Regions from separate parts of the Lysinibacillus sp. F12 genome, predicted to be linked through region 1. Evidence: riboswitches for the same ligand, from Rfam matches in the RefSeq annotation. Region 1 holds a riboswitch; the other holds the start of a gene.

Evidence for each region. A riboswitch is a leader RNA that binds a small molecule or an ion and turns the genes downstream of it on or off. The one in region 1 is predicted to bind FMN.
Region 2: linked by a shared signal. The riboswitch ahead of ribE (riboflavin synthase) and the one ahead of AC3CH7_RS04210 (ECF transporter S component) in region 1 are both predicted to bind FMN.

What each region holds. Positions count from the first base shown of each region.
Region 1 covers NZ_JBYMLP010000001.1:814,924-826,114, reverse strand. The annotation lists gene resA (thiol-disulfide oxidoreductase ResA) at 132-665, shown strand; gene resB (cytochrome c biogenesis protein ResB) at 679-2,355, shown strand; gene ccsB (c-type cytochrome biogenesis protein CcsB) at 2,352-3,533, shown strand; gene AC3CH7_RS04230 (response regulator transcription factor) at 3,649-4,365, shown strand; gene AC3CH7_RS04225 (ATP-binding protein) at 4,358-6,133, shown strand; gene sigX (RNA polymerase sigma factor SigX) at 6,213-6,746, shown strand; gene AC3CH7_RS04215 (hypothetical protein) at 6,743-8,026, shown strand; FMN riboswitch at 8,180-8,367, shown strand; gene AC3CH7_RS04210 (ECF transporter S component) at 8,587-9,174, shown strand; gene AC3CH7_RS04205 (sodium-dependent transporter) at 9,359-10,705, shown strand; gene glnA (type I glutamate--ammonia ligase) at 10,905-11,191, shown strand, end outside.
Region 2 covers NZ_JBYMLP010000001.1:536,957-548,147, reverse strand. The annotation lists gene AC3CH7_RS02895 (geobacillin-26 family protein) at 1-145, shown strand, start outside; gene AC3CH7_RS02890 (methyl-accepting chemotaxis protein) at 194-568, shown strand; gene AC3CH7_RS02885 (HAD-IA family hydrolase) at 602-1,222, opposite strand; gene AC3CH7_RS02880 (YibE/F family protein) at 1,580-2,359, opposite strand; gene AC3CH7_RS02875 (YibE/F family protein) at 2,356-3,480, opposite strand; gene AC3CH7_RS02870 (ABC-F family ATP-binding cassette domain-containing protein) at 4,079-5,704, shown strand; partial or broken gene AC3CH7_RS02865 (transposase) at 5,994-6,272, shown strand; FMN riboswitch at 6,366-6,491, shown strand; FMN riboswitch at 6,609-6,734, shown strand; gene ribE (riboflavin synthase) at 6,915-7,553, shown strand; partial or broken gene ribB (3,4-dihydroxy-2-butanone-4-phosphate synthase) at 7,580-8,188, shown strand; gene ribH (6,7-dimethyl-8-ribityllumazine synthase) at 8,215-8,682, shown strand; gene AC3CH7_RS02845 (spore germination protein) at 8,833-10,296, shown strand; gene AC3CH7_RS02840 (ATP-binding protein) at 10,541-11,191, opposite strand, start outside.

The sequences.
Region 1 (11,191 bases):
TTCATAGATGTTTTTACATACGTAAAGACGTTTATAAATTGAAAAAGTTCTATGCTAAAGTCTTTATAATGTAAAAAGCTTCATGTCTACAATGTTTACGCAAAGTCGTAAATGATAGGGGGTTTATTAACTTGGAGAAAAAGAAAAAGCGTCTCGTACTACGAACGGTCATTTTAGCAGTATTAGCATTGGCAATCGGGTACACGGTTTATGGAACAGCAACAAAGGAAAAAGTAGAGTTAGTAGCAGTTGGCTCAGAAGCACCTGACTTCACGTTAGTAGATTTAGACGGTGAAAAACATAAATTGTCGGATTATAAAGGACAAGGGGTATTTTTAAATTTCTGGGGAACTTGGTGTAAGCCATGTGAAAAGGAAATGCCTGCGATGGATAGACAGTATCAAATATTTAAAGATCAAGGTGTACAAACTTTAGCGGTTAATATCGCTCAAACGGATTTTGAAGTACAGAATTTTGTCGATCGATATAAATTGTCTTTCCCGGTAGTTATCGATAAAACAAAAAGTGTTATGACTGCTTATAACGTAGGTCAACTACCTGCTACAGTGTTAATTGATCCAGAAGGAAAAGTCGTAAAAATTATTACTGGTGAAATGACAGATGCAAATATTGCTTCGTACATGGAATTAGTGAAGCCGAAATAAGGAGTAAATGACGATGGAAAAAATCATTTGTGCTTGTGGTCATAGTAACCCTTACGGCACGAAGCTCTGTGAGAAATGTGGTCGTCCTTTAACGGAAGAAGAGAAGCAAAATAAAGTTGTTGATATGCGTTATGACGGTACTGCCATTCGTTCTAAAACGTATAACAAATCGATTATCGACAAAATTTGGAATTTCTTCTCTAGTGTTAAAGTTGGTATATCTTTAATTATTATCACATTAATTGCTGCTTCAATCGGAACATTACTACCACAAGAGTTTTATGTAAAAGCCTCTGATATAGAGAAGGGAGCTTATTACGCTGACGTATATGGTACGTTTGGTAAAATTTATTACACGCTAGGACTCTCAGATTTATACAGTTCATGGTGGTTCCAAATTTTAGTTGGTATGCTAGCTGTATCAATTATTGTAGCGAGTCTAGACCGAGGAATCCCACTCTATAAATCACTAAAGAATCAGCGTGTTAAAAGACATGAAAGCTTTATGAAGCGTCAACGTATTATTGGTGAAGGTCAAATAACGGCTGACGCAGAGGAGACGCTTGATAAAGTGGCTCAAAAAATGACTGAAATGAGATACTCTGTTCGTCGAGATGGTAGCGCTCTCTTAGCTGAAAAAGGTCGCTTTTCTCGTTACGGTCCGTACATAAACCATGTCGGTCTCATTATCTTCTTAAGTGGGGTTATGTTACGTCTTATCCCAGGATTTTATGTTGATGAATCAATATGGGTCCGCGAGGGAGAGACACGTGCTATTACTGGCATGGACGGTTATTTCATTGAAAACAAAGATTTTATTTTAGAAACTCACGATAATGAACCTCAAGGAGAGCAAGTAAAACAGGGTGTTAACGTGGTTGCTAAAAACTTCCAAACTGATATTACGCTTTACAAACAGCCTAAAGATGCAATCCCTGGCGATACGGAAAATTTAGAAAAAGTTAAAGATTATTCGATTCGTGTCAATCACCCATTAAAAGAAGATGGCTTCGCTCTTTATCAAATGGATTATCGTCTGAATGAATTAAAGCAAATGAATTTTGAATTAATTAATAAGGCGAGTGAAAAATCACTTGGTAAAGTGGAAATTGATTTAACAAATCCTAAAAAAGAATATGATTTAGGTAATGGGTCTTCCGTGCAAATTCTAGTTTATACACCAGATTTTGATGGCTTTGAAAATGGAGAACCTCAAACAAAAACATCGATTCCAAATAATCCGGCATTTTTATTTAAAATGACTACGCCAGAAACACCAGAAGGCGAAGTAAGTTTTGTGGAAATTATGCAGCCACCACTAGAACCACTGGGCGAAAATAAATATAGAATGAAATTTGCTGCTGCTGAGATGCGTGATATGTCAGGTATTACGGTCCGTAAAGATAGTACAATTCCTATCTTATTTGTTGGTGGAGTTATCTTTATGATTGGTGTCGTAATTGGATCATACTGGAATCACCGTCGTTTATGGCTTCAAGTTGAGCCGGATGGCCGTGTTTTAATGGCTGCCCATGTTAATAAAAATATGTTCAGCATGAAGAAGGATTTAGATGCTGTTACAGCATTTGCTGCATTGCCTCCGTACAAAGATCAGTTAGAGAAAGAAGAGGCTGGCGAAGAGTCCACGGATGGTGGCATTAAAGAAAAGGAAGGTGACAACACCTTATGAGTTTGATTGACATAAGTGGAAACCTGTTATTTGTAGCTTTTATTGCTTATTTAGTTGCGACGTTATTATTTGGTGGTTCCATTAAGCAAGGGAATGCTACGGGTAAAAACACGGGTAAATGGGGTAAGCTTGCCATTGTGGTAACAATTATTGGATTTGTATCACAGCTTGCCTACTTTATTACACGATGGATTTATACTGGACATGCGCCAGTAAGTAATATGTTTGAATTTACAACTGCCTTTGGTATGTTCATTGTTGGTGCGTTTATTTTAATTTACTTTATTTATCGTTTATCTGCACTTGGATTAGTAGCATTACCAGTAGCACTTTTAATTATCGCTTATGCTTCGATGTTCCCGAAAGAAGTAAGTCCATTAGTGCCCTCATTACAAAGCCATTGGTTAACAATTCACGTAATTACAGCGGCATTAGGGCAATCTATTTTAGCGATCAGTGCTGTGGCTGGACTTATTTACTTATTAAAGGTTGTAGATTTAACGAAGCCTTCTAAACAGCGATTTTGGTTAGAAGCCGTTATGTACTGTCTTGTAGTAGTTGTTGGGTTTGTCGCTGTGACATCTACATTCAGTGCAATGGATTATGAATCTAGCTACAATTATGTGGATAAAGAAGGAACTACACGTAAAATTATTTACAATTTACCACCTGTATTCGGTATGAATGAGTATGAGGTGGTTGAAGAGCATGGCATGTCACCAATCGTAGAAATGCCAGCATTAATTAATGCGAAGAAATTAACAACTGTCTTCTGGTCATTATTAGTAGGGTCAGTATTTTATTTATTAATTCGCTTAATTGCACGTCGTCGAATAAGTGCTATTTTCCAACCACTTGTGAAGCGTGTTAACTTACAATTACTTGATGAAATTGGTTATCGTTCAGTGCTAATTGGTTTCCCTGTATTCACCCTAGGCGCTTTAATCTTTGCGATGATTTGGGCGCAAATTGCTTGGAGTCGCTTCTGGGGTTGGGATCCTAAGGAAGTATGGGCTCTTATTACATGGTTATTCTATGCGGCATTCCTACATTTACGTTTATCAAAAGGCTGGGAAGGTCAAAAATCTGCTTGGTTAGCATTAATTGGTTTCGGCATTATTTTATTTAACTTAATTGCTGTTAACTTAATTCTTGCAGGTTTACACTCCTACGCATAACCTGTGAAACAACAAGCCTTTTCGCTGTAGCGAAGAGGCTTTCTTTTCTTTTCAATATGTGTCACACCATGTACAATAGAAGTTAGAGAAAGATTGGAAGAGAGGGATCGTGAAAGTGTCAGAAAATATTTCAGTATTAGTAGTAGATGACGAGGATCGTATTCGCCGCTTATTAAAAATGTATCTGGAGCGAGAAGGTTACCTTGTTGACGAGGCAGAAAATGGTGAACAAGCGATCGAAAAATCTTTAGAAAAAGAATATCACTGTATTTTACTTGATATTATGATGCCTGAAAAAGATGGGCTAGAAGTGTGTGCAGAAATTCGTGAACGAGCAGCAACACCTATTATTTTATTAACTGCTAAAGGTGAGGAAGCTAATCGTGTTCAAGGCTTCGAACTAGGAGCAGATGATTATATTGTAAAACCATTTAGTCCTCGTGAGGTTGTGTTACGTGTGAAGGCTATTTTACGTCGTTCACAGGCATTCTCACCTACGACAAATGCATCCTCTTCAAAAGATTTAGTGGTGTTCCAGCATTTGATGATCGATCATGATGCACACCGTGTAACGGCTGAGGGCATTGAGGTTAATTTAACACCAAAAGAGTATGAATTACTTTACTTCTTAGCGAAATCGCCAGACAAAGTATTTGACCGTGAACAACTACTAAAAGAAGTTTGGCATTATGATTTCTTTGGTGATTTACGTACAGTTGACACACACGTAAAACGTTTACGCGAAAAGCTCAACCGTGTTTCTGAAAACGCTGCTAAAATGATTGTGACAGTTTGGGGCGTTGGTTACAAATTTGAGGTTGTCAATGAATAGAATATGGAATAGTGTTGTCGGGAAGCTATGGGTAACCATATTGCTTCTCGTTTCATTTGTATTATTTGTTTTCACGGTATTAATGCTTGAATTTCTTCAAAACTACCACATGCAGCAAGCAGAAATATCTTTACGTCAAACGGCTGCCACTGTGGCAAGTATAGTGGATGACAATGAAACAGCTGAATCGACTTCGGAACTATTAAAAGATATTTTACCTAAAGGCACCAATGCACTAATTGCAATTAGCCATGTAGAGGTATCCTTTGCCATGCAAGAGGGTGTCAATAAAAAGAAAATTCAAGATACCATTTTGGCGAATAAATCTTTCCGTGAAGTCTTTCAATCAGACGAACCCATTATTAAAGAAATGATGATGCCCTCCTCTACAGATCCAGAGAAAATGGAATCTTATGTAGTGCTAGGCTTCCCCTTGAATGTAGAAAATGCTGTACATGGAGCAGTTTTCATCTATCAGAGCCCCGATGCTCTACATAAAACGTCCAAGGAAACGACGAAAATTGTCTTTTTGGCAGCTTTCATAGCATTTGTCTTGACGACATTTTTTGCGTTCTTCTTGTCTTCTCGTATAACTTCACCACTTAGAAAAATGCGTGAACTGGCATTTGAAATTGCAAAGGGGAATTTTGAAGCAAAAATGCCTACCACTCAAAATGATGAAATTGGACAGCTGGCAGTTGCCTTCAACCAAATGGGTCGTCAATTAAAGCATAATTTAGAGGTTATCAATCAAGAAAATGAACAGCTATCAAATATTTTGACATCCATGACAGATGCAGTGATTACGTTTAATCGTGACCGTACAATATTATTAAGTAATCCACCAGCAGAACGTCTAATGCAAAAATGGTTTGTAAATAAAGGCTCACAAAGTGCTAAACCAATACCGCCAGAGCTTTATCATATGCTGGACCATGTACTCATGTTTGAGGATAAGCTAGAAGAGGAAATTGAAATGGATGGAAATTATTATACTTTTACAATTAGCCCTCTTTATAGTGGAGAAATCATTCGAGGGGCAGTCGCGGTTATTCGTGATATGACAGAACAACATCGCCTAGAAAAACTTAGATCTGATTTTATTGCGAACGTCTCTCATGAATTGCGTACTCCTATCGCCATGCTTCAAGGTTATTCTGAAGCATTGATGGATGATGATTTTATTCAAGATCAGGAAGAACGTAATGAAATTACAAAAATTATTTATGATGAATCCAAACGAATGGGTCGCCTTGTCACTGATTTATTAGATTTAGCACGCATGGAATCGGGGCATATGACGCTCTATAAAGATGAATTACCGATTAATTCTACATTTGAACGTATTACTCAAAAATTTGCACAGGTGGCAAAAGAGAAGCATGTTCATCTACTATTCGATAGTGAATTTAATGACGACGCTATGATTAATATAGATGAGGATCGTATCGAGCAAGTACTCACGAATTTAGTCGACAATGCATTAAGACATACAGATGAGGGGTCTGTCACGGTAAAAGTAGAAAAGGAGCCAACATTTGCTAAAATTTCTGTTCAAGATACAGGACATGGTATTCCTCAAGATGATTTACCTTATGTCTTTGAACGCTTTTATAAAGCGGATAAGGCACGTACTCGATCTAAGGGTGGTACGGGACTTGGCTTAGCCATTGCACGAAATATTGTAAAGGCACACTCAGGAAATATTATGGTAGATAGTGTGCTTAAGGAAGGTACAACCTTCACATTTTATTTACCGTTCGATTAATAACAGGGTTTTGTTATTAGTTGGCTGTAACTTCTGCGAAAGTAAGACGACAAATAATATAGAACGGGGGTGGAGTGCATTGAATGACTCCGTGTTCCATCGACTTTACGATGCCTATCATCAAGACGTGTTCCAGTTTCTAATCTATCTAGTAAAAAACCGTACACTTGCTGAGGATTTAGCGCATGAGGTTTATGTAAGAGTATTGCGCTCATATGATCAATTTGCAGGCAATAGTAGTGAGAAAACATGGCTTTTTGCAATAGCCAAAAATGTTGCGATTGATCATTTTAGAAAGCAAGCTGTTCGTCAGAAGCATTCGCTTGATTTCTTTGACTGGGAAACGGAACAGCTCCATTCAAACACACCATCACCGGAGGAAATGCTACAGGCCAGTGATGAATTTATGCAAGTAGCGTCAGTATTAGAAAACTGTACTGGCGACCAAAAAATGGTCATTATTATGCGTTATTTCCAGGATTTATCGATAGCAGAAACGGCGCAAATACTTGATTGGACAGAAGCAAAGGTAAAAACAACCCAGCATCGAGCCATTAAATTTTTAAGGCAACAGCTACAGCCGATCAGAGAACAGGAGGCGAAACGGCAATGACACATAAGCCATTTGATGATGAGCAGCTTGAACATGTACTGAACAATGCCCCTAAGCTTTCTGACCACCGTTCGAAAGAAGATATATTAAATCGGTTAATGGCAGATGCTCGCTTGCAAGATAATATCCACCTTCAAGAAGCTATGCAAGAACCTATAGAAGATGAACCATCTCAACAGGAAGATCCTATCATTAAAAAGCCTGCGACAAAATCGAAGGTACGTAATATGCAGATTTTTATGAGTGTAGCCGCAGTCTTTGTGCTAACAATACTCGTTGGCACAGTATGGAAGAATAATCAAGGTGAACAAAAAGATCAAGCGAGTATGCCTGAAACAGCTCAGTATTCTACGATGCAAGAGGATTCAGCGGCAAAGGAAGCGGCAACGCAGGATGAAATGCTGGATTCCAAAAGTATTGTCGCGGAGCATGAGCGCATTTTATCTTTACGTACCTCTGTCTACGAGGAGGATGTAAAGGATGCTGTCGTTTTCCGTATTGGTTTGGCAGGACGCGATGCGGAAAGTGTTCCTATGACGTATGTTATCCCAAATGAACGTGTTGCTACTGATTTTGGAGGAGAGAAGCCTTCTACCTTACGGATGTATGAAAAGTATGCTCCGCAAATTGACGAGGAGGCTAAAGGGTTTACAGAGTATCATCCTTATAAAGGTGAGCTGAAGGAGAAGGATGATAAGCTCATCCATGTCTTGCCAAAGGAAAATGACTATGATGTTGCCTCTGCTACAGTTAATGAATACAAAGGCACAATGGAAGATACCTTCTCGGACTCTGAATATTCCGAAGTAGAAATACAAAATGAAGATGGAACACCCTATGAGTTTTCTCAAGAAGGTGAGCCAAATCAAGCGATGTCTTTAACTAATGCCAAGCGTTATAATTATTACTTGTACCAAGATACTAATGGTGCAGAATATTTATCACCAGATTTCCGTCAAACTTTTGAGACAGTTACAGAAGCACTTACACAGATGAAAAATAAAAATGATGATGTCTATACATCCGTTGTGCCTGAAAATGTGACATACACAGTCAAAGAACAAGAGGAAGGTGTAGTTGTTACCTTTGATATTCCGCTTGATTTAACATCTATGGAGCCAATACGAGCAACTCAATTAATTGAGGCCATGATGTTGACTGCTGCTAGCTTTAATCAGCAGCTACTTTTAGATAATGTTGTGCAAGAAAGCTGGGAAGGGTTTGATTTGAAGGGTTATTTACCAAAGCCAGTGGGACCAAATAAACAATTTTTACCATAGTCGAAGGAAGAATAAAAAAGAGAGGCATTCCCATATAGCGGGAATGCCTTTACTGTTTATAAAACATAGCAATTTAATCGGATTTTTTTGAGCAGAACTATTTACTTTTACTTCATAATTCATTATAGTAAAGCTGTAGTATAAAATAATATGATTCATCTTCGGGGCAGGGTGAAAATCCCGACCGGCGGTAATAGAGTGGTAAATCGCTAGTGAATTTATTCATTAGCTCGATTGATTTATTTTTAACTCTTCAGCCCGCGACCTGTGCGAATTTTCGCATGGCTGACTTGGTGGAATTCCAAGGCCGACAGTTAAAGTCTGGATGGGAGAAGATGAAGGTACGATCGTCATTCATTGTCATGAAATAAACTATGACCGAGCGCTTTTTTGTATGGCTTATTTAACGGTGCTCAAAAATTAGTTGATGAGGACGTTTATTCGTTATGCCTTTCTCCCTTATGCTTTATTAAACGCATAAGGGTTTTTTCATGAAACAATTGAAAGATCGTCACCTTTCTTCTTGCGAGATTGAATCAGCAAAGAGGAGAGAGCTTTCTATGAAGAAAAATGTCAAACTTCAATCGTTTATTACGATTGGCATGCTGAGCAGTATTTCGTTTTTATTAATGCTTTTTAATTTCCCAATTCCACCATTCCCAGCATTTTTAGAAGTGGATTTCAGTGATATGCCTGCCTTACTTGCGGCAATCACGATGGGACCTGTAGCTGGTATTTTAGTAGAGTTGTTTAAAAATGTGTTGGATTGGATTTTCTCAGGCACTCCAACAGGCGTTCCCGTAGGGCATATGGCTAATTTTGTAACAGGTATTTTATTTATATTGCCAGTAAGCTTTATTTTTAATCGCTTTAAAACAATTGCTGGTCTTGTTGGAGGTTTAGCAACGGGAACAGTTGTGATGGCAGTAGGAATGAGTATTTTAAACTATGCTGTATTTTTACCAATGTACACTTACTTTTTAGGTATGGAGCCTGTTGTAGGTGATTCATTATATAAAATGATTGTCGCTGGTATTTTACCATTTAATATTGTCAAAGGAATTTTATTAACGGGTATTATGGCGTTATTATTTACAACAATGCGTAAATGGATTGACCGCCAGCGTTCTATGTATATAACAAAATAAATTGTACTAAACCTCGAGTGAAGAACTCGAGGTTTTTTTTATGAGATGAAATGGTGGAAGGAAAATAGAAAAAGGTAATAGGTTGTCGAGATATCACTAGTTCTTTTTTAGTAATACCTAGTCGAGAACTCTATTTTCATGTAGAATTAGAGATGAGTTTAGAATGTTTGAGGAGTTTGAAGAGATGAGTGGAAAAAAAGGACAGTGGTCTAGTAAGTTAGGATTTATTTTAGCATCAGCGGGTGCTGCAATTGGACTAGGAGCGATTTGGAAGCTCCCGTATGTAACTGGGCAAAGTGGTGGAGGCGCGTTTTTCTTAATATTTGTGCTATTTACATTATTAATTGGGCTCCCGATGCTATTATCTGAATATATATTAGGGCGAGGTACGCAGTCTGAGGCAATCACTGCCTATAAAAAAATTGCTCCTACAAAGCAGGGGTGGGCATGGATTGGCCGAATGGGTGTTCTCGGATGTTTTTTATTACTAACATTTTATAGCGTTGTCGGGGGCTGGATTTTTATTTATAGTGGGCTAGGATTAACAGGTGCTGTCATTGACCCAGCTATTGATCCTGCAGAGCTATTTGGAAAAATAATTGGTACACCTTGGATTACGCTTGTAGGTTTAGCTTTGTTTACATTAGCAAATGTACTTGTTATTTCTTTAGGAGTCCAAAATGGTATTGAAAAGGCAAATAAATGGATGATGCCATTGCTCTTTATTATGTTCATTGTCCTTGTGATACGTGCTGTCACATTAGATGGCGCCATGGAAGGGATAAAATTCTTTTTATGGCCTGATTTCTCGAATATTACAGGGAAATCTATATTAGAAGCTTTGGGGCAATCATTTTTTGGATTAGCAGTAGGATTTTCTTGTCTTGTTACATACAGTTCCTACCTCAAAAAAGATGTAAGTCTTCCGAATTCGGCAGGCTCCGTAGTTATGCTGACGGTACTGGTTTCATTTTTAGCCGGACTAGCCATTTTCCCGGTTGTTTTTGCTTTTGATTTAGAGCCGGCAGCAGGGCCGGGCTTATTATTTATGGTGCTACCAACAGCATTTAGCCAGATGCCGTTTGGGGAAGTATTTTTAGCGATGTTTTTATTATTGTTCTTATTTGCCACATTAACGTCTTCGTTTAGTTTATACGAGATTATTGTAGCGGCATTGATGGAAAATAGTCAAAAAACACGTCTTGTATGGACTTCGTGTCTTGGTGTAGTCGTATTTCTCGCAGCCATTCCAGCATCCCTTTCCTCTAGCTTGTTAGCTGATGTATCGGTTTTTGGAAAGAACATATTTGATGCAACTGACTTTTTAGTATCAAACTTAATGCTACCATTGGGGAACTTGTTTATTGCTATTTTTATTGCCTATGTAGTGGATAAGGAATTTGTAAGAAGAGAACTGTTAATGGGAAGTCATATGGGACAGGGATATTATTCAGCCTACAGGTTGTTAATGTTGATTATAGTACCTGTTGTCATTCTGGTAGTGTTCGTTAATATGCTTTTACAATATTAAAAAATAAAATATAAATTAGGTGTATCCATTTAGTTAATGGGTATACCTTTTTTATGTATCGAAAATCAAGATGAATATATTCTAAAAAAACGATGTTATAAAACCTTACATGAATGTTGCTAAATTTTAAAAAATAATGTATTTTTAAAACAGTCATAAAAAAGTTGTGTTAATTAAATTTACATTGGAGTGGTGGAAAATGAAACATTATACAAAAGAAGGTATTATACGCCGAGTGAAGGAAGAAAATGTGAAGTTTATTCGCCTACAATTTACTGATATATTAGGTACGATTAAAAATGTAGAGATACCTGTGAGCCAATTAGAAAAGGCATTAGACAATAAAGTCATGTTTGATGGTTCTTCGATTGAAGGTTTTGTACGTATAGAGGAATCAGATATGTATTTAAGACCAGACTTTAATACATTTGTAATTTTTCCTTGGACAGCTGAAAAAGGTAAGGTGGCACGCTTTATTTGCGATAT
Region 2 (11,191 bases), 280 kb from region 1:
GAAAGAACAGACATCTGGTGATATTAGCACTTTCGCATCTTCGATGAAACAAAATATTTTCACAAACTATGAATATACTATTGAATTTACTTCACCTGAATCATGGCAATTACATAGACCGAATCCTGATAATCCAATAAATTGATAGTGAGGTCAATGACATAGCTGAACAAAGTGCAGAGGAAAGTATTGATTGGCAGGCGATATTGAACAAATGAATGTGATTGTTCAATTGGTAAAAGATTTAGCGATGAAATCCATAAATCTTGGTTTAAATGCTTCGATAGAAGCAGCTCGTTCGGGTGAGCATGGACGTGGTTTTGCAGTTGTCGCATCTGAAATACAAAAAATGTTCCAGAGCAATACAGAAAGTGCGAATAGTATTACGAAACAATTAGAAAGCATTAAACAATCCATTAATCAGGTGAATGCTTCTGCTAATCAAATTGCTGCCTTTACACAGCAATTTGCGACGAGTATGCATGAATTAAGCGATCCTTATAAAGGGGTAAATAATTCTGCTGACAAGTTAATGCAGATTAGGCGAAATCAAAGACAAGAAATTTAAAGGATAATAGCCGAGTGAAGGGCTATTATCCTGCTATAAAATAATCTCTAAAATTTCATCGGGTGTCGCTACTTTGTATTCTGGCTCTTCGTTTTGTATGACTTCAATTGCGTCATAGCCCCATTCTACCCATATAATAGGTATGCCTGCTTTTTTACACGCGACAATATCCCTCTGTTCATCACCTATATATACCACTTCAGATGATGAAACATTTGATTCCTTCAAAAACTTTTTCATGACTTTATCTTTGCTAAAAATACGATTGGAGCAAAGGACATCTGTAACACAGTGAATGCCATTTATTTTGAGAAATTCTACAATATTGTCCTTTGAATTAGAAGAGATAATCAAAATCTTATATCCTCTATTATCGAGTTCGAGTAATACTTCCTTCATCCCTGCAAAAAGATGAACATCGTTTAATGATTGGCGATATAGCTTGTAAAATTGCGGTAAAATCATAGGTAATTTATACATTGGAAAGTCAAATAACTTACTACGTTCTGAAATCGATAATTTTTTTAATGTATCAATTTCCTTCAATTCAATTCCTTTAAATTTATATTTTTGTGCTAATGTATTCCATGCTGATGCAAACACAGCAGTTGAATCTGCCAACGTTCCATCAAAATCAAAAATTATAGTTTTCATTGCAAACTTTCTCCTTTATTATCTAGTTGTATTGACGTTTTATGCTTAAAAATGTTACATGGAATGGGCGACCAATTGTTAGGTCATGAAACATGGACAACAGTCATTTTAAAAGCTACGTAATCATCTTATGGTAAATATTATCAGAAAATGCTGGGTTTGCAATGGAAAAGATGCAACAAAGGAGGGTGTCTCAAAACTCTTATGAGACACCCTCTATAGCTACCTAATTCTTTTTGTGTTTTATGTTAGGGCTAATACAAATTTGCATACCATTTTAGGTGTGTTGTACGTTTCAAACCATAAAGGCAAAGAGGTACTCACTTTATCTCCAGTACTTATGTGATAGTTCTGTTTTTATGGGAGAGAGCTATTCTTTTTTTGTCGTGTTTTTACTAAATAATAAGCATTGACGGAGGAGGCAATAGGAATAATTAGTGCAATGCCGATGCCTGCGCAAAAAATTGTCATCATTTCCGCACTAAAGACTTTGGAATTGACGATTTCGCCAATCGAATAAGAGAGATCCTTAAACCATATCAATAAACTTAAATAGCCACCAAAGAAAGCAAAAAATAAAGTATTTGTATCGGTTCCTAAAATGTCTCTCCCAATACTTATTCCAGATGTAAAAAGTGTCTTTCTACTGATTGAAGGATTGCGATAAAAAATCTCATGCATAGAGGTAGCAATGGAAATGGCAACATCCATAATGGCACCTATCGTACTCATAATAATGACCGATGCACCAATCTGCACGAAATTAACACCGATATAGAGAGAAAAGATACTTATTTCTTCTGTTGATTCTTCGCCAAATCCTTGAATCATGGCCTTTTTCGTTATAAACGTAATAAAAAGCAATAAAACAACAATCGTTACCATTGTCGAAATAAATGCAGTAATGGTTTTACTATTTGTTTTATTAATATAAAACAAACTAATGCAACTGATGACAGTACAAGCAATAAACGTTAGAATAATAGGGCTGTTTTTAGGGTTTGTCATGAGGAAAATGGTCACGAAGAGAACAGCAAAATTTAAAAATAAAGAAAGAAACGAGCGTAGGCCTTGCTTACCTCCAACTACCACCATCAATAAACATAAAATAATTGCCAAAACAACGATAACATTCATTCTTTAACCCTCTTTCGATTAATAAAAAAAATAGCTGTATATTGACTGATAGGTATTGTCAGGACTACTCCAATACCCCCTGCAAGGGCACGAGCTAGCTCTAATGAAAGATTCAAGGATAGAGTGAGTCCTAATGTAGATGAATTTTTCAAATAGAGGATGACCATTGGTATGGAGCCACAAATATACGCGAAGAATAGAATGCTTGTAATGGTACCCATAATGTCTTTTCCAATCTCCTGACCAGATGCCTTTAAAGCTTGTAAAGAAATACGAGAGTCTTGTTCATATAGGGCGTAAATAGAAGAGGACATAGTAATCGCGACATCCATAACAGCCCCAAGTGAACCAATGAATAAACCAGCCATAAAAACAGTTCGGTAGGGACGTGTTAAAAATTGCATTTCCTCATAGCGTAGGCCGCTTTCTCCCGTCAACCACATCACAGCAGAGCTAATACTAAGGGCTATGATTGTCCCTAAAAGAGTAGCTACAATGGCTGCATATGTTTTCGTATTCAATCCACTAATCAGTAACAATGAAATAACAGTAAATAATAGGACACACACACCACTGATGAATAATAAATTGAGGCTGCCATGCTTTACGTAAAGGTCTAATGCAAATGTTAAAATACTGGCATTTACGACTAAGCTAATAATGGCAAATAAACCTTGTCTTTTTCCGATGATGAGTAGCGCAAAGATAAAAGTCCAAGTGATAATCATGATTGTTTGATCTCGTTTCAAATCGAGAATGGTCCCCGTTAAATCTGACTGTGTCGAATGTGCATCTATTGCGACAAAAATTTCATTGCCGACAAAGTATTCTTGATCAAAGGCTCCAGACGAAGAGTAGTCATTCATCAAATCAATTATTTGTCCTTTGTGCTGCCCATTTTTAAGTACAGCCTTAATTTGCTGCGTATACAAAGTATCGTCATTGTCGTACATATCTGTTAGAGGCTCTGATTCTACCACTTTGACATTCAATATTTCAGCAATCGGTCGATCATAAAATTGTTCATTATGATGAACGAAAAAGATCGATATTCCGCAGCCGAGTATTAATAGGGCAGAGAAAATACGTTGTTTAATTGTTAAGTTTCTTAAAAATTGCAAGGGAATGACCTCCTAGTGGACTGAATAGTCACTTGTACAGGAACGATTTTAACAATAGTAAGTTCCGATATATTATTAAGTGTAACGATAGGCGTGCCATATTCCAAGGCATATAAGAATAAGAACGTGAGAGGACATTTGTAATCTAGAAAGATTTATGGTAGATTAGTGGATACTATAAAATCGAAGGGAGGACGAAGTAATGGGAACTGTTTGTGCAAAAGGTTTAACTGAAATAGTGGTGAAATCTTACAATCTTTGTGGAGGTTTGCTGGCAAAGGGAGAAGTATGCCCTTTTTTAAGCAAATTTCATATCGATGCAGGTTCCGGTTGCTTCTAGCCTTCTTTAAAACTGATAGTATCCAATCAAATGAGATGTATAGATACAAAAACGCCGGTTCTTAACGGCGTTTTTTTGTTTAATAGTAAAATTTAACATGCCCTCTTGTTCATAGGAGGGGTGGAAGGTGCCGTTTTATGACGGCACCTTTTTTGTGTTTGAAAGGAGTGAAAAGTGATGTGTAACCTTATATGTCCATTTATTTCTTGAGCGATTAGCTTATTAGTAATGGATAAAATAAATAAGGAGATGGAAAAAATGATACTTCAATTAAATGGAATTAGTAAGAGCTACTTGGGAGAGCCCATTCTTTCTAACATAACGATGAAAATGGAACGTGGCGATCGGATTGGACTTATAGGTGTAAATGGAGCTGGAAAATCCACGCTACTAAAGATGATTGTAGGGGATATTCCTTATGATGAAGGCGATATTTATAGGGGGAAAGGAATTAAACTAGGTTATTTGCAACAGGATAGTGGATTGCAGCCAGACCATACGATTTGGACTGAAATGCTTGGGGCATTTACGGAGCTTCTAGAGGTTGAAAAGGAACTTCGAGAGTTGGAAATGCAGATGAGTGAGTCTTCTTATCTAAATGCCCCTGAAAAGCTGGAACAAGTGATGCAGAGATATGCTAGCAAATCCGATTGGTTTTCACAACAGGGAGGCTATGACATCGAGGCAAAAATAAATAGTATGTTAAATGGGATGGGCTTTAGTAGTACACCGACAGACACACTTATCGAATCATTAAGTGGTGGTCAGAAAACTAGACTGGCACTTGCTAAAATTTTATTAACGCAGCCGGATTTGTTACTGTTAGATGAACCGACCAACCATTTGGATTTTGCGACTTTAAATTGGCTGGAAAGTTATTTACGTGGCTATCAAGGGGCCATTCTTGTTATTTCACATGATCGTTACTTTTTAGATGCCCTTGTCCATGAGATTTATGAGATTGAACGTACTCATGGAACAAAATACAGCGGTAACTATTCTAAGTATGTGGAAAGCAAGACTAAAGATCGTGAACTGCTGGAGAAGAAATATACGATGCAGCAGCAGCAAATCACAAAAATGGAGGATTATATTCAACGGAATATTGCTATGGCTACTTCCTCAAAAAGTGCCAAGAACAAAAGGAAACAGCTTGAACGGATAGAACGTCTTGAAAAGCCGCACAAGAATCAAAAACATGCACAAATGACATTTGCTACTGATAAGAATTCACATAAAGAAGTACTGAAGGTAAAGGACCTAGTACTCTCCTATCAGTTACATGCGGGCAGAAAAATATTAATGGAAGATATTGAATTTTCATTATATAGAGGCGAACGGGTCGCATTAATAGGCCCAAATGGTGTTGGAAAATCAACGTTATTGAAGGCATTGTTACATGAATTAACTCCGGATCGTGGCGTTATTGCATGGGGAAATGGTGTGACAATAGGTTATTATGATCAGGAGCAAGAGTCATTACATCCTAATCATACAATATTACAAGAGGTATGGGGTACCTTCCCTTCGATGGAAGAGGCAAGAATACGGACAGTGCTTGGTAATTTTTTATTTACGGGAGAAGATGTCTTTAAAAAGATAGCCTCCCTTAGCGGTGGAGAAAAAGCGCGTGTAGCCTTAGCAAAGCTAATTTTGCAAAAAGCAAATGTACTTATAATGGACGAACCGACCAATCATCTTGATTTATTTAGCAAGGAAGTATTGGAGAAGGCGCTTTTGCAATTTGATGGCACATTATTATGCATTTCTCATGATCGTTATTTTCTTAATAAGCTAGCAAATAAATTACTAGCATTATCTCCAACTGGTGTGACCGCCTTTTCAGGAAATTATAATGATTATGTTCAAAAGTTAAGTCATTAAAGGACTAAGAAGCCACCTCTATAGTAATAGGTGGCTCAGACTGTAGACAAACTCAAAAAAATTTGAGAGTTTGACTACAGTCTTTTTTCTTTTACAATAAAATAAAGTAAAGCCGTTGATTTTCACTACAGGCGGACGCTTTCCGCGGGCGGGGTCGAGCTGCTTCCCTCGCTTCGCTCAGTCCAGGATCTCGACTTTCCCGCTTTTCCCGCAGGAGTCGCCGCCCTTCGTTCCCATCAACTTCTACATAGGGTATTGAAAAGTAAATTCTCCATGTAGACTATATATTTATTTGTTAGAGAATCAAATGTTGCCTGTTCTTCCATATACACGTCCTAAAATGAAAGATGGATTCTTCCGAAAGCATGAGTATATATGACGGGCATTATTATTGTTATCTTTGAAACAAGGGCAAATATTGAAGTATGCGACAACGACGAAGGAAGGATATCGCCAATATAAATCGAATCCTTTGATTTGTGCGAAGTGTCCAAGCCTTTCCCAATGTACAGAAAGTAAGCATCATCAAAAACTCATTCAACGTCATATTTGGGCGTCGTATGTGGAGCTATAGTAAGGGGTGGCACCTTTTTTAAAAAATACAGACAGAAGTATAGATAATATAATTAAATAGTGTTATCGTAAGAACTAGCTAAATAAAATGATCCTTCGGGGTAGGGTGAAATTCCCAATCGGCGGTGATGAAGTCATTCAAAGTCCGTGAGCGCAAGCTGATTTGGTGCAAATCCAAAACCGACAGTAACAGTCTGGATGGGAGAAGGGTATAAGTGTGAGCTTTTTAAATTCAATGTAATTTAAAAGGTCTATTTGATTATGCATTTATTACACTACTTCCCGCAAACTTGTAGGGAAGTTTTTTATTTAGCCAATCAATTGAATAGAAGATGTTCTTCGGGGTAGGGTGAAATTCCCAATCGGCGGTGATGAAGTTATTCAAAGTCCGTGAGCGCAAGCTGATTTGGTGCAAATCCAAAACCGACAGTGATAGTCTGGATGGGAGAAGAACAAATAAGATACTAGTCTATGGAAAAAATGTATATCCAAGTAGGCTTATTTATTGATGTCTTATACTCCCAAAACCCCTTTGTGAAAGGGGTTTTTCTTTTTATAGAAGCTTCAGAAGGGAGACGGATAGAAAAGAAAGAGTGACGGATAAAAGCTACGTAAATGAGTGAAAGCAGGTGAAGAAATGTTTACAGGTATTGTAGAGGATATTGGCACTATTAAAGCCTTGCAAAGCAATAAGAACAGTATGAAAATCACTGTTCACTCTTCAAAAGTTACAGAAGATGTAAGGCTAGGGGACAGTATAGCCGTCAATGGAGTTTGTTTAACGGTGACCCATTTTACGGATCAAGAGCTGACGATGGATGTCATGCCTGAAACCGTCAAAGCTACAAATTTACATCAGCTTGCAGTAGGCGATCCGGTTAATTTGGAGCGTGCGATGCCTGCGAACGGGCGATTTGGTGGTCATTTTGTTGCTGGCCATGTTGATGCAGTTGGGAAAATTTTACGAAAGCGTCCAGTCGCTAACGCGGTCTATATTGATATCGAATTGTCTGAGGAACTAACAAGTTTCTGTATTCCAAAGGGCTCCATAACGATTGATGGCACAAGCTTAACAATCTTTCATGTTGAATCGAATTATGTCACTATTTCACTGATTCCTCATACTTACAAGGAAACAATTTTAGGCATGAAAAAAATTGGCGCATTCGTCAATATTGAAACAGATTTAGTAGGTAAGTATATTGTAAACCAATTGAAGAACGGGCAAGACAAGTCTATGATAACAAGAGATTATTTGGCACGGCATGGTTTTTAAGATCACATAATAAGGAGATGACAAGAGTGCTACATGCAATTGAAGATGCCATAGAGGATTTAAAACAAGGGAAAGTGATTGTCGTGGTGGATGATGAAGATCGGGAAAATGAGGGGGATCTTCTTGCACTTGCTGAATATATCACTCCTGAAACGATTAACTTTATGGCGACTTATGGGAGAGGTTTAATTTGTACGCCGATTTCGCAGGAGCTAGCACATAAGCTAGAACTGCACCCAATGGTTCAGCATAATACGGATAACCATCAAACAGCATTTACCGTAAGTATCGACCATATAGACACAACAACAGGGATTAGTGCCTTTGAGCGGGCTTTCACTATACAAAAGATGCTGAAGTCTCAAGCAAAAAACACTGATTTTCGTCGGCCAGGACATATTTTTCCATTAATCGCAAAGGATAACGGTGTCTTAGAGCGAAGAGGCCATACGGAGGCGACCATTGATTTAGCTAAGCTTTGTCATAGTATTCCTGCTGGGGTGATTTGTGAAATCATGGGAGACGATGGTCACATGATGCGCTTTGAAGAACTGACAAAGTATGCAGCACATCATGGTTTAAAAATGATTTCCATTGAGGCGTTAGCCGCTTATCGTAGCCAAACATTAACAACAAACTACTAACAAAGGAGTTATAAAAAATGGGTCAAACATTTGAAGCACAATTAATAGGAACGGATTTAAAAATTGCAGTAGTTGTAGGTCGATTCAATGAGTTTATTACAAGCAAATTATTAGATGGAGCAATGGATGGGTTAAAGCGACATGGTGTTGATGAAGCATCTATTGATGTTGCATGGGTGCCTGGAGCTTTTGAGGTGCCTTTTATTGCGAAACAATTAGCAGAGACAAAAAAATATGATGCGATTATTGGTTTAGGAACGGTTATTCGCGGTTCTACAACACATTATGATTATGTATGTAATGAGTCGGCAAAAGGTATAGCAAATGTATCGTTAACGACCAATGTGCCAGTTATTTTCGGTATTGTTACAACAGAAAATATTGAACAGGCGATTGAACGTGCGGGGACAAAATCAGGTAATAAAGGGTATGATTCGGCAATATCGGCAATTGAGATGGCGAATCTACAAAAAATGATTGGCTAAGAACATACTGAATAGGTTATCACCGTACTGGTTGCTTGAATAATTTTTATATCCATGGGAAAAATATGCCTAAGTATATTTATTAAACGTCCAAGTTTTCATAAATGTACTAAATTTGAGCAGGCTCAGTAGGAGATGAGAAGTATTTCAATGGAACAAATGATGAATTTGAAAATGTTGAAATCACTATTTCAACGCTCTGCTGATGTGATATTCCAACAGTATAAATTTCAGCAACATACCGTCCATATGATAACCTGTGACGCCATGATAGACGAAGAACTTCTTCAAACCGTTGTAGTCGAACGTGTCCAATCCTTATTTAATAGTGGTTCTGATGAAACGTTAGAAGAACTAATTGAACAGCATCTTCATGTTCCTTATTTACAAAAGGTCATGAAGAAAGAGGATATTATTACAAGAGTCTATAAAGGCCACGTCTTATTATATTTTGAGGAAGATCACTTGATTTATTCCAGTGATATTTCAAATAGACCTAATCGTGAGCCTGGGGAAACAACGCTTGAATTAGTTGTGAAAGGGCCAAGAGATGATTTTATTGAAGATGTATTTATTAATATAGCTTTACTACGAAAACGTTTACCTACAAATTCATTTAGTGTAGAAACATTAGAGATTGGTCAACGCTCTAAAACAACGGTAGCTGTGTTATATATGGAAGACATTGTGAATTTGAATATGCTAGAACAAATCCGTTTACAATTACAAAAAATTGATACAGATATTGTCGTTAATGGCGATTTGCTGATGGAGGCAATTGAACAAACGGCTAAAGTTCTCCCTAGACATGATTATACGGGAAGACCAGATTTTGCTCTTCAGGCATTAATGAGAGGACGAATACTAATAATGATCGATGGCGTTTCGTATGCCATGATTATTCCGGCCAATATTATGCTGCTCTTTAAAACATCTGAGGACAATGAATATCCCATCATCGTTAGTTCAATGGAACGGGTGCTCCGAATATTTGGAATACTGATCAGTATGTTACTTCCTGGTTTTTGGCTTGCCGTAACCACCTATCATCAAGAACAGCTTCCATATCTTCTTCTTGCGACAGTGGTCGAGTCAAGAACCGGATTACCATTTCCGACAATACTTGAAATAATGATGATGCTATTTATGTTTGAAATGTTTCGCGAGGCCAATTTGCGTTTGCCTAGTGCGATTAGTGGTTCAATCAGTGTGGTGGGAGGATTAATCATTGGAGATGCTGCGATTAAAGCTGGTGTGACAAGCCCTTCGATGATTGTTATCATTGCGATTTCAAGTATTGCTGCATTTACACTAGTCAATCAAGCCTTTGTGACAGCAATGAGTATTTTCCGATTAATCATCATTTTATTTTCAGCTTTTTTGGGTCTGTTTGGATTTTTTATTTCAGTCTTTTTTATTATCCTTTATGCAGCAAATATGCGTGTTTTAGGTGTGCCCTATATAAATTTTAGTGCTGATTACGATAAGGGGGATATCGGCAAGTCCTTGCTACGTCTATCGCCAAAGAGCTATAGTCTACGACCACCATTCTTAAAACCACAAGATCGGACACGAACAGCTACTAATAAGGCAAAAAAAAATCAGGGTGTCTGACCGTTGACTAATATTTGGCTGTAGACAAGCTCAAAAAGTTTTTTTTCTTTCTTTTTCATGGAAATAACATGAGGCCGTTGGTTTTCATTACGGAAGGGGTCTAGCCGCATCTCTTGCTCTTTCCGAAAAAGTTGTTATGCCGTGCTGTACTTCTATTACTATGCGTACGAGGATGAGAAAAAACAAAGGCCATTGAGAATCATTTTCTCAATGGCCTTTGTCTAATGGTCTCTACACTTTGTAGCTATTTGAACGGAATATGGACGATGGCAGTCGTTTCAAGATGTTTCGATGATTCAATCGAAATATCTCCATGATATTTATGGACAATTTCTTTCACGATAAATAAACCTTGCCCTCGAATTTTACCATTTTCATGCTTTTTCGTAGAGAATCCTTGTTTAAAGATTTGATTCTCATCTACAATATTCGGTCCTGTATTCGTAATTTTAAATTCATATTGTGTTTCATTTGCTTGACAACAAATCATAATTTTACGTTGCCCCTCAGGCAATTCATTGGCAGCATCAATCGCATTGTCAATTAAGTTCGATAGAATCTTGATTAAATCTGTCGTTTTAATTTTATTAAAGTCGCCCTGAGAGATGGTAAAATCCATATCAATATTATGATTCTGTGCAGTTAGCTTTTTTGTTTGTAATAATATGGATAAACCTGGATGATCAATATTTAATTTTAAAGATTTAATCGCTTGCACTTCTTTAGACAGTGATGCTAAATATTGTTTTGCTTGATCTGTTTTTTCTAATTGTAAAAGGCCATGTAAAACTTGAATATGGTTCGTGAAATCATGACGTAACGAAGACACCGAGGTAATCAACGTTTTGATTTCTGCTTGGTAAGTATCTTCTGTAGCGCCTACTTCCTTCGCTAC